Regions from separate parts of the Streptomyces sp. NPDC085931 genome, predicted to be linked through region 3. Evidence: riboswitches for the same ligand, from Rfam matches in the RefSeq annotation. Region 3 holds a riboswitch; each other region holds the start of a gene.

Region 1 (3,266 bases), on a different contig from region 3:
TCGTCACCATCACCGTCCCGGCCACCGCCGTGAGCCGCGCCAGCGCCCGCTCGAAGCGCTCGGCCACCTCGTCCGGGTCGGTGCCGGGCCGGATGATGTCGTTGCCGCCGGCGCAGAACGAGACGAGGTCCGGGGCCATCTCGACGGCCCGCGGAACCTGGTCCGCCACGATCTGGTCGAGGAGCTTCCCGCGCACGGCGAGGTTGGTGTACCGGAAGTCGCCTTCGGGCCGGAGGTCGGCGAGCAGGACGGCGAGCCGGTCGGCCCAGCCGACGAACGCCCCGTCGGGGCCGGGATCACCGACACCCTCGGTGAAGCTGTCCCCCACCGCCACGTACGACCCGATCACTGCTCTGCTGTCACTCTTCGAATCGTCTGCCACAGCCGCTCATGATTCACCTTCGAATGTGACCTACGCGACCGTAGAAAAGGTTGACGGGCGGTGAGATAAGCCACTCCCAAAGTGTTCGCCAATTCCGGAATAGCCGACGCGTCAGGGGTGTTGCGGGGGAACCGCCGCACCCGGAAGCCGCCGGTCCGGACGTGGCCACCGCAGTCCCGCCCGGCGCCCCCGGTCGGTGGCCCGCGCCGGGGGCGCGCACGCCGAAGGCCGGGCCCCGGGGATCGGGGACCGGCCTTCGGCGGCGTGTCAGGTGCGACGACCGAGCCGGACCCGACCCGGGCCGGGCAGCCGGTCGCGCGACGGGTCAGCCGACGGAGACGCCGTGGGAGCGCAGGAAGGCGACCGGGTCCACGTCCGAGCCGTAGCCCGGGGCGGTGCGGATCTCGAAGTGCAGGTGCGGTCCGGTGACGTTGCCGGTGGCGCCGGACAGGCCGACCTGCTGCCCGGCCGTCACGGTCTGGCCGGCCGAGACGGAGAGCTGGGACAGGTGGGCGTACTGGGCGTAGTGGCCGTCGTTCAGCTTGATGACGACCTGGTTGCCGTAGGCGCCGCCCCATCCGGCGGAGACGACCGTGCCCGCGCCGACGGCCTTGAGGGAGGTGCCGGTCGGGACGACGAAGTCGACACCGGTGTGGTAGCCGCTGGACCACATGCTGCCGGACATGCGGTACGGGGTGCCGACGGTGGCACCGTCCACCGGCGAGCTGTAGCCGGCGGCGTTGCTCTGGGCGGCCGGCGCGGCGGCCGGCTTCGCGGCGGTCCGCGTCCCGGCGGACGAGGACTTCTTCGCGGGCTTCTGCGCGGGCTTCTCCGCCTTCTCGGCCGATGCCTTGGGCGCGGACGGCGCGGACGCCCGGGGGGCGCTCGCGGCGGCCTTCTTGCCGAGGGAGAGCTTCAGGCCCGGGTGGATCAGCGACGGGTCGTCGCCGACGGCGTCCCGGTTGCCGGAGTAGAGCTTCTTCCAGCCGCCGCTGACGTTCTGGTCGTCGGCGATCTTCGCGAGATAGTCGCCGGCCTTCACCGTGTAGGTGCGCGTGCCGGTGGCCTTCTCCGCGGCCTTCTTCTCGGCGGCCGGGGCGGCCTGGACGGCCTTTTCCACAGCCGCCTGCGGAGTGGCGGCGTGGGCGCCGGCGGCCCCCATGAGGGGAAGGGCGAGAGCGGCCCCGCCGGTTCCGGCGACGGCGATGGAGCGGGTGAAACGCTGGGTCTTGGGGCGGCGGTGCTTACCCTTCGCGGGCATGACGAATTCCTCTCCGTCGCCTGCGAGGTGAGCTGTCGGGTGCGGGCTGGAGATGCCCGGCCGCGGCGGGCGCGGCTTAACCCCAAGCCCGTTCCGGGAACCGGAACAGGCGTCTTACCTGTGGGTCCCCCGCTCCTGCCGTACGTCGGGTCAGTGTGTGCGGGCTCCGGGCGGCGGCAGGATTAGGCGTCCGTCCGGATTGGTGTGGAACGTAAGCGACCAGGACGCGACGGGACAAGCTTGCGGTTGCCCGTGGAGGCGTTTTTCTTGACGCGTCGGCACATTTTCCCGTCACCGAGCGTGGATTACGGATCTCCGGCTTTCCTCAATCGCCCTGAATGGGGCCCTGATTACGTGCGCATGGCAACAACACATCGTCACGAGTATGACGATGGTCACGCACCCCGTTCTCATCTCCTTTACGACCGGGGCACGTTATGGCGAAGCGGCCGAAGCGCCTTATTCGGACAAGAATGACTACTTCCGCTTAAGGCGGACCACGGTGGCGTCCAGGTCTCCGCGCAGCACGACCCGCAGTCCGTGGTGCAGCAGGACGGCCCCTCGGTGCAGTTCGCCCGTTTCGAGGCATTCGTACGTCGCCGCCGGATCGAGGCCGCGCAGCCGGAGCGCCGGCCCGGGGTCGCCGTAGCGCTGCGCCGGGAGCCAGGCGAGGACGACGGTCTCGTCGCCGAGGACGTACTGCACGGCGCTCGGCCCGCCCTCCGGGGGCCGCAGCCGGTAGAGGTCACCGCGCTGCACCACGGGGCGGATCTCCTTGTAGCGCGCCACCCACTGACGCGCCTCGGCGAGTTCCTCCTCCGTCCACTTCGTGAGGTCGCCGCCGACCCCGAGGACCCCGGCCATGGCGCTGACGAACCGGAACCGCAGGGAACTGGCCCGGTGGTTGAGCATGGCGTTCGGACTGTCGGTGACCCAGGCGGCCATCACGCGCGCGGGGTGGATTTGGCTGAAACCGTGCTGGATGGCGAGCCGGTCGAGCGGGTCGGTGTTGTCGGAGGTCCACACCTGGTCCGTACGGCTGAGCACGCCCAGGTCGATCCGGCCTCCGCCGCCCGAGCAGGACTCGAAGGCCACGCCCGGGTGGGCGGCCCGCAGCCGGTCGAGCAGGCCGTACAGGGCGCGGACGTGGTCGACCCACAGCCGCTGCGGGTAGCGGTCACCGGGCCAGCCGGCGTCGGTGAAGCAGCGGTTGAAGTCCCACTTGACGTAGTCGATCGGGGCGCCGGCCAGGAGCCCGTCGAGCTGCCCCCACAGGTACTCCTGGACGTCCTCCCGGGCCAGATTCAGTACGAGCTGATTGCGGAACTCCGTCCGCTTTCGTCCCGGTTGGTACTGCACCCAGTCCGGGTGGGCGCGGTACAGGTCGCTGTCCGGGTTCACCATCTCCGGCTCGACCCAGATGCCGAACCGCATGCCGAGGCCGTGCACATGGTCGGCGAGCGGCTTCAGCCCGCCGGGGAAGCGCTCGGGGTTGGGCGTCCAGTCGCCGAGCCCGGCCCGGTCGCCGGTGCGCGCCCCGAACCAGCCGTCGTCGACGACGAACAGCTCGACCCCCAGGGCCGCGGCCCGCTCGGCGAGCGCCCGCTGCTGCTCCTCGGAGAT
Region 2 (3,266 bases), on a different contig from region 3:
AGACGCCGAGCCCGATGGCCCGGCCCTGTCCCAACGGGCCCCGTTCATGGGGCAGGAAGCCGGCCGGCTCCCGGCCGTCGTAGACGACCGCGACCCGGGCCCGCGGCCTCACCAGACCGACGGCCTCGGTGAACTCCGGTTCCATGAAAGGGTTGCGCGGTGCCTCTGAGGCGGCGCGCAGCGCGCGCCAGCGCTCCCTCTCCTGCTCGCCGAGCTCCCCGGGCCCGGCCACGCGGATGCGCCCACTGCTCAACCTGACCCCCCGATCAAGTCCCCCTGGACACATGGAAGGTACCGCTCGATGCGGCCCCTCGGGTAGGTAGCGGACCATGTTGTTGCCAACTGGTGCAGAGGCCTTCAACCGGGCAATCGGCGTGCGCCCGGCAATCGGCGTGCGCCGTGCGATGAAACGAACGGGCGCGTTGTCCGTATTCTCTGATCATGGCCGCACCCCTCGCATATTCACTCATCGCCACCGACCTGGACGGGACGCTGCTGCGCGGCGACGACACCCTGTCCGACCGGTCCCTCGCCGCACTCGCGCGGGTGGCGGACGCCGGTGCCCAGCACCTCGTGGTGACGGGCCGCCCGGCGCCGAGAGTGCGGCCGCTCCTGGACGACCTGGGGTGCACGGGGCTCGCGGTGTGCGGGCAGGGCGCGCAGGTGTACGACGCCGGCGCGCACCGGATGCTGTGGTCCGTCACGCTCGACCGGGAGCTGGCCGAGACGGCCCTCGGGAAGATCGAGGCCGAGGTGGGGGAGGTGTACGCGGCGGTCGACCAGGACGGGGTCGACGGGCTCACGCTCATCGAGCCGGGCTACCTCATGCCGCACCCGACGCTGCCCGCGGTGCGGGTCGACCGGCGCGACGAGCTGTGGGGCGAGCCGATCAGCAAGGTGCTGCTGCGCCACCCCTGTCTGTCGGACGACGAACTGGCGGCGACGGCCCGCTCGGTGGTGGGGTCACTGGCGACGGTGACGATGTCGGGGCCGGGCACGGTCGAGCTGCAGCCGTGCGGTGTCACCAAGGCGACGGGGCTGGCGCTGGCCGCCGAGCACCTGGGGCTGCGGCCCGCGGACACCATCGCCTTCGGTGACATGCCCAACGACATCCCGATGTTCGACTGGGCGGCGTACGGCGTCGCGATGGCCAACGGCCATCCCGAACTCAAGGCCGTGGCCGACGAGATCACGCTGTCGAACGAGGACGACGGCATCGCCGTCGTCCTCGAACGACTGCTGGGCGGGACGGCTCAGTACGGGCCGTTGACGTTGTCGATCGAGCCGTAGCGGTCGGCCGCGTAGTTGCAGGCCGCCGTGATGTTGGCGACCGGGTCGTACGGGTCGTAGGGGGTGCCGGGCACGTGGTAGGCGGCGAAGGTCGGGTCGATGACCTGGAGCAGGCCCTTGGACGGGGTGCCCTTGGCGGCGTTCGAGTCCCAGTTGTTGATCGCCTGCGGGTTGCCGGACGACTCCCGCATGATGTTGCGGTAGATGCCGTCGTACGAGCCCGGGATGCCCTGCTGGGCCATGATGTCGAGCGCCTCGCGGATCCATCCGTCGAGGTTGTTCGCGTAGGTCTTCGCGGCGGCCGGGGTGGCCCGGGTCACGCCACCGGCCGGCTCGGCCGGGGCGGACGACTGCGTGGCCTTCTTCTCGGCGGCGGCCTTGGCCGTGGCCACCTTGAGCTTCAGACCCGCGTGGATCACCGCCGGGTCGTCGCCGACGGCGGCGCGGTTGGCCTTGTAGAGCTGCTTCCAGCCGCCGGAGACGTCGTACTTCTCCGCGATGCCGTACAGCGTGTCGCCCTTGGCCACGGTGTACGTGAGCGACGTGGCGGGCTGGGCCGCCTGCGGCACGGTCTGCGCGGCCGGCACGGTCTGCGCGGCGGGCGCGCTCTGGGGCTCGGCGGCGCTCGCGTGCGTGGCGCCGAGGAGCGGCAGGGTCAGTGCCGCTCCGCCGGTTCCGACGGCGACGACACCACGGGTGATCGGGTTCCTGCTGGGGCGACGGTGCTTACCTCGTCCGGGCATGGCGATGTTCCTCTCCGGCGCCTGCGAGGTGAGCTGTCGGGTTCGGGCCGGGAGGTGCCCGGCCGCACACGGCGTGCTGCTGTCGTGCGCGGCTTCACCCCGAGCCGTTCCGCTGTCGTGCGGACCGGCGACTTACCTGGGTCCCCCGCTCCTGCCCTGCGTGAGTGAGTCGGTGTGTGTGGGGAGTCCGGGCGGCGGCAGGATTCGGCGGTCCGCCGGACTGGGCCGGAACGTATGCGAGAGCACATGCCGGGAACAAGCACCGGAGTCACACCAGGCACTGTTCGACCTTGGTCCGGGGGGATCGGACCGCTTGATCCTTTGCGCGAGCCAAGCCTCAACTCGCTTTCGGCGGAAGGCGAAACCGCCCGGTGCCCCGGTGGGGCCGGGGAAGGGCCGAAGTGATTCAATTCACTGATCACGACCCGGGGCGCAATGTCCCGCAAGAGGAATTTGCTTCGTTAATGCCGCAAATCTCGCATAGGTCGCGAATTCCCGGTAAGTCGGAACATGTCTGTTCTTATGAGCTGATCGAAAACATAGCGGTCGTGATCGGATACCACCCGGCCTGTAACCATGGGCGCTGGCGGTGATCGAAACGTGACCGGATACGCTGATCCGAGTGATGGCAGCGACCTATCGACAATCCGCGTAAGCACCGGCAGACACCAGCAGACAGGAGACCCCTCGTGACCGACGTCGGGCCGTTCGGGCTGAGCGTGCGGGACCAGGCTCTGGAGGCCGATGTCCAGGCCGGACTGGCGGCTGTCGAGGAAGGCCTGCTAGAGGCCACCAAGAGTGAGGTGCCCTTCATCACGGAGGCCGCCCAGCATCTGGTGCGGGCCGGCGGCAAGCGGTTCCGGCCGCTGCTCGTGATGCTCGCCGCCCAGTTCGGCGACCGGCACGCGCCCGGCATCGTGCCGTCGGCCGTGGTCGTGGAGCTGACCCACCTCGCCACGCTGTACCACGACGACGTGATGGACGAGGCCGCCGTGCGCCGCGGGGTGGACAGCGCCAACACCCGCTGGGGCAACTCCGTCGCGGTCCTCACCGGCGACTTCCTCTTCGCGCGCGCCTCGCACATCCTGGCCGACCTCGGCCCGGAGGCCGTGCGGGTGCAGGCCGAGGCGTTCGAGCGGCTGGTCACCGGCCAGATCCTGGAGACGGCCGGACCGCAGGACGGCCGCGACCCCGTCGAGCACTACCTCGACGTGCTGGGCGGCAAGACCGGCT
Region 3 (3,266 bases):
GCCCTCGTCGCCGAGGCCGGTGGCCAGGCCCTTGCTCTTCAGGACCTTCTTCAGCGTGTGGTAGACCTCGGCGCCCCAGCGCAGGGCCTCGGAGAAGGACTCCGCGCCGATCGGGGCGATCATGAACTCCTGGATGTCCACGTTGGAGTCGGCGTGCGAGCCGCCGTTCAGGATGTTCATCATCGGCACCGGCAGCAGGTGCGCGTTCGGGCCGCCCAGGTAGCGGAACAGCGGCAGGTCGCTGGCCTCGGAGGCGGCGTGGGCCACGGCGAGCGAGACGCCGAGGATGGCGTTGGCGCCGAGGGAGCCCTTGTTGTCGGTGGCGTCCAGGTCGAACATCGCCTGGTCGATCAGGCGCTGCTCGGTGGCGTCGTAACCGACCAGCTCCGGGCCGATCTGCTCGATGACCGCGAGGACGGCCTTCTCCACACCCTTGCCGAGGTAGCGGTTCGAGTCGCCGTCGCGGAGCTCGATGGCCTCGAAGGCGCCCGTGGAGGCGCCGGACGGGACGGCGGCACGGCCGGTGCTGCCGTCGTCGAGGCCGACCTCGACCTCGACCGTGGGGTTGCCTCGGGAGTCCAGGATTTCCCGGGCTACGACGACGTCGATGGACGGCACGAGCATCTCCTTCTTATGTGACGCGGTGACGCGGGTCGCGTGGACCCGGCGGGGTGCGGGCCGTGGTGGCTCGCGACATGAGCCTAACCGGCTCCGGGCGATCGGCCACCGGGTCGCCCACCCCATGGACAGAACCGAGAGTAAATTGTTTCCGAACGGAACAAAGCCGATTGCCGAAAAACCCCGTCCCGGTGCGTACGGGGGACGACGCATCGGGACGGGGAGCCCGTGGGGACGGGGTGGACCGGCTGCTTACTTCAGGTGCAGCTGCTGGCCCGGGTAGATGAGGTTGGCGTCCTCGACGATGTCCTTGTTCAGCTTGAAGAGCTTCTCCCAGCCGCCCTTGACCTTCTCCTCGGCCGCGATCGAGCTCAGGGTGTCGCCCTTGACGACCTTGTACTCGCCGTCGCCCTTCTTGACCTTCTTGCCGGTCGGGGTGGTGACGGTCTTCTTCGCGGCCGGGCGCTCGTCGGAGCGGGAGGCCGGCTGCTGCTGGGTCTCGCGGGTCTCGGTGCTCTGCTGGCTCTGGCTCTGGCTCTGCGCGGAGCTGCCGGAGTCGGTGGAGCCGCCGCCGGTGTAGCCGGCGCTCGACAGGCCCTTGCCGCAGACCGGCCAGGCGCCCTTGCCCTGGCTCGCGAGCACCTTCTCGGCGATCTCGATCTGCTGGGCCTTGGTGGCCTGGTCAGCGGTGGAGGCGTACTTCGTGCCGCCGTAGCCGGCCCAGGTGGAGGCGGAGAACTGCAGACCGCCGTAGTAGCCGTTGCCGGTGTTGATGGACCAGTTGCCGCCGGACTCGCACTGGGCGACGGCGTCCCACTCGGAGGCGGTGGCGGCGGAGGCGTTGCCGGCCGCCATCAGCGGGGCGGCGACGGCGGCACCGGTGACACCGGCGATGGCGATGGCGCGAGTGGCCTTGGACGGACGGCGGTGCGTGCCCTTGCCGGAAAACAGCATGGAGAGATCCCCTCACCGACGCCTGCGAGGTGAGCTGTCGGGTTCGGGCCGGTTGAGTTGCCCGGCCACGCCCCTCACGGGACGCGGCTCCACCCCAAGCCCTTCCGGCGCAACCGGCCGGTCGGGCACCTACCTTGGGTCCCCCGCTCCTGCCTACGGCGCTTGACGCGACGACTGTTCCCGTGCGGCCGCTGGCAGGATTCGGCGTTGCGGCAGCCGGGGCTCGCATTGACGAGCGGTCACGACCGTAGACAGATGATCGGCGGAATTTCAAAGACGATCAGGGCTTCTGAGATCTATCTCTCACCGCACTTATACGGGACATACGGCGCGAAACATGACGCTAACTCACCCGGTTTCGCGGTGACTTCGACCCTCGTTTCCGCACTGCCCGATGGGCTACCGCTCGTCCGCTTCGCCCTCCGCGGTGAGCGTCTGACCGGGCTGAACGAGGTCCGCGGCGCCGTCGGCGGCCTTCTCGTCCCCGGTGGCCGACTCCTGCCATCCGCCGCCCGCGTTGAGGGAGTCGGCGATGGACCAGGAGCTGTCGCCGACGCCGACGATGTAGGCACCTTCGGACGCCTCGCCGGCACCCGCGTCGCCGCGTGAGGCGTGCCGGCCCGAGGAACCGCTCTCGTGGCCGCCCGCGACTTCGGCGCTCTCCTCGGCGCTGGGACCCCGGTGACGGCCGGAGCCGCGGTCCGCGCGGTCCGAAGCCTCGCCCGCCGTCCGGGAGTTGCCGGACGCTTCCCCCTCGGGCGTGGCCGAGGGCGAGCCGTCGGACGCCCGGCCGGAGGGACGGGAGTCGGGCGACTTGTCGGACTTGGCGGAATCGTCCCGAGCAGTCGACGAGCCGTCAGGCGACTGTGATGCGGACGGGGAAGGCGACGGGGACTCCGGGGACTCCGAAGGCGAGGAAGAAGCGGAGGACTCGGATCCCGGCGAGTCGAGCAGGCCGGACGAGTCCACCGGAGCGGACTCATCGGGCGAACCGGACTTGCCGGACTCCCCCGACGCGCCCTGCTCGAGGCCCGAGAGCAGCCCGCAGGTGCGCCACGCGCCGACCCCCTGGTCGGCGAGGATTCTCTCCGCCACGGATATCTGCTGGGAGCGGCTGGCGAGATCGGCACTCGGCGCGTAATCCAGACCGCCGTAGTTCTCCCAGTCCTCCTGGGAGAGGGCGAGGCCGCCGTAGTAGCCGTTGCCGCTGTTCTGACTCCAGGCACCACCCGTCTCGCAGTCCGCGACCCGGTCCCAGGTCGTGCCGTCGGCCGCGCTGGCACCGGAGGCCCCGAGGAGCGGGATCGCGATGGCGGAGCCGGTCACTCCGGCCGCAACGAGGAGTGCCGGAGCCTGGCGGGGGCGGCGGTGCCGACCGTTCCCGGAGAGCATGCGGATACCTTTCGCGAGACAGCAGTGACCCACGCGGCCCGGGAGTCCCCGGCCGCGCTGATGGGTGAACGTATCGGCACACGATCACTTGTCACAAGTTCATGCCGCGCAGATCACGTGAAGATCACAGAGTTGAGGGCGTGTCACTTTGCGCTCGGGGTGAATTCCACCGGCAGGGTGCGCAGCCCGCGCATGATGAGCCCGCCGCGCCACCGCAGCTCCGCCGGGTCCGCCGCGAGGCGGAGGTCCGGCAGGCGCGTGAGGAGGGTGGCGAGGGCGGTCTGGCCCTCCAGGCGGGCGAG

What was found. Region 3 has a riboswitch for cyclic di-AMP ahead of ACIGAN_RS17705 (transglycosylase family protein). Riboswitches for the same ligand answer to the same signal wherever they lie in the genome.
Region 1: it holds a riboswitch for cyclic di-AMP, as region 3 does, so the genes downstream of both, ACIGAN_RS13850 (M23 family metallopeptidase) here and ACIGAN_RS17705 (transglycosylase family protein) in region 3, are expected to answer to the same signal.
Region 2: it holds a riboswitch for cyclic di-AMP, as region 3 does, so the genes downstream of both, ACIGAN_RS28525 (transglycosylase SLT domain-containing protein) here and ACIGAN_RS17705 (transglycosylase family protein) in region 3, are expected to answer to the same signal.

Annotation. Positions count from the first base shown of each region.
Region 1 covers NZ_JBITSK010000006.1:68,789-72,054, reverse strand. The annotation lists gene ACIGAN_RS13855 (SGNH/GDSL hydrolase family protein) at 1-349, opposite strand, end outside; gene ACIGAN_RS13850 (M23 family metallopeptidase) at 708-1,643, opposite strand; cyclic di-AMP (ydaO/yuaA leader) riboswitch at 1,648-1,809, opposite strand; gene ACIGAN_RS13845 (alpha-galactosidase) at 2,121-3,266, opposite strand, start outside.
Region 2 covers NZ_JBITSK010000015.1:158,436-161,701, forward strand. The annotation lists gene ACIGAN_RS28515 (GNAT family N-acetyltransferase) at 1-286, opposite strand, end outside; gene ACIGAN_RS28520 (HAD family hydrolase) at 442-1,290, shown strand; gene ACIGAN_RS28525 (transglycosylase SLT domain-containing protein) at 1,254-2,033, opposite strand; cyclic di-AMP (ydaO/yuaA leader) riboswitch at 2,037-2,218, opposite strand; gene ACIGAN_RS28530 (polyprenyl synthetase family protein) at 2,723-3,266, shown strand, end outside.
Region 3 covers NZ_JBITSK010000007.1:413,509-416,774, reverse strand. The annotation lists gene eno (phosphopyruvate hydratase) at 1-618, opposite strand, end outside; gene ACIGAN_RS17705 (transglycosylase family protein) at 871-1,572, opposite strand; cyclic di-AMP (ydaO/yuaA leader) riboswitch at 1,577-1,743, opposite strand; gene ACIGAN_RS17700 (transglycosylase family protein) at 1,972-2,964, opposite strand; gene ACIGAN_RS17695 (cytochrome P450) at 3,108-3,266, opposite strand, start outside.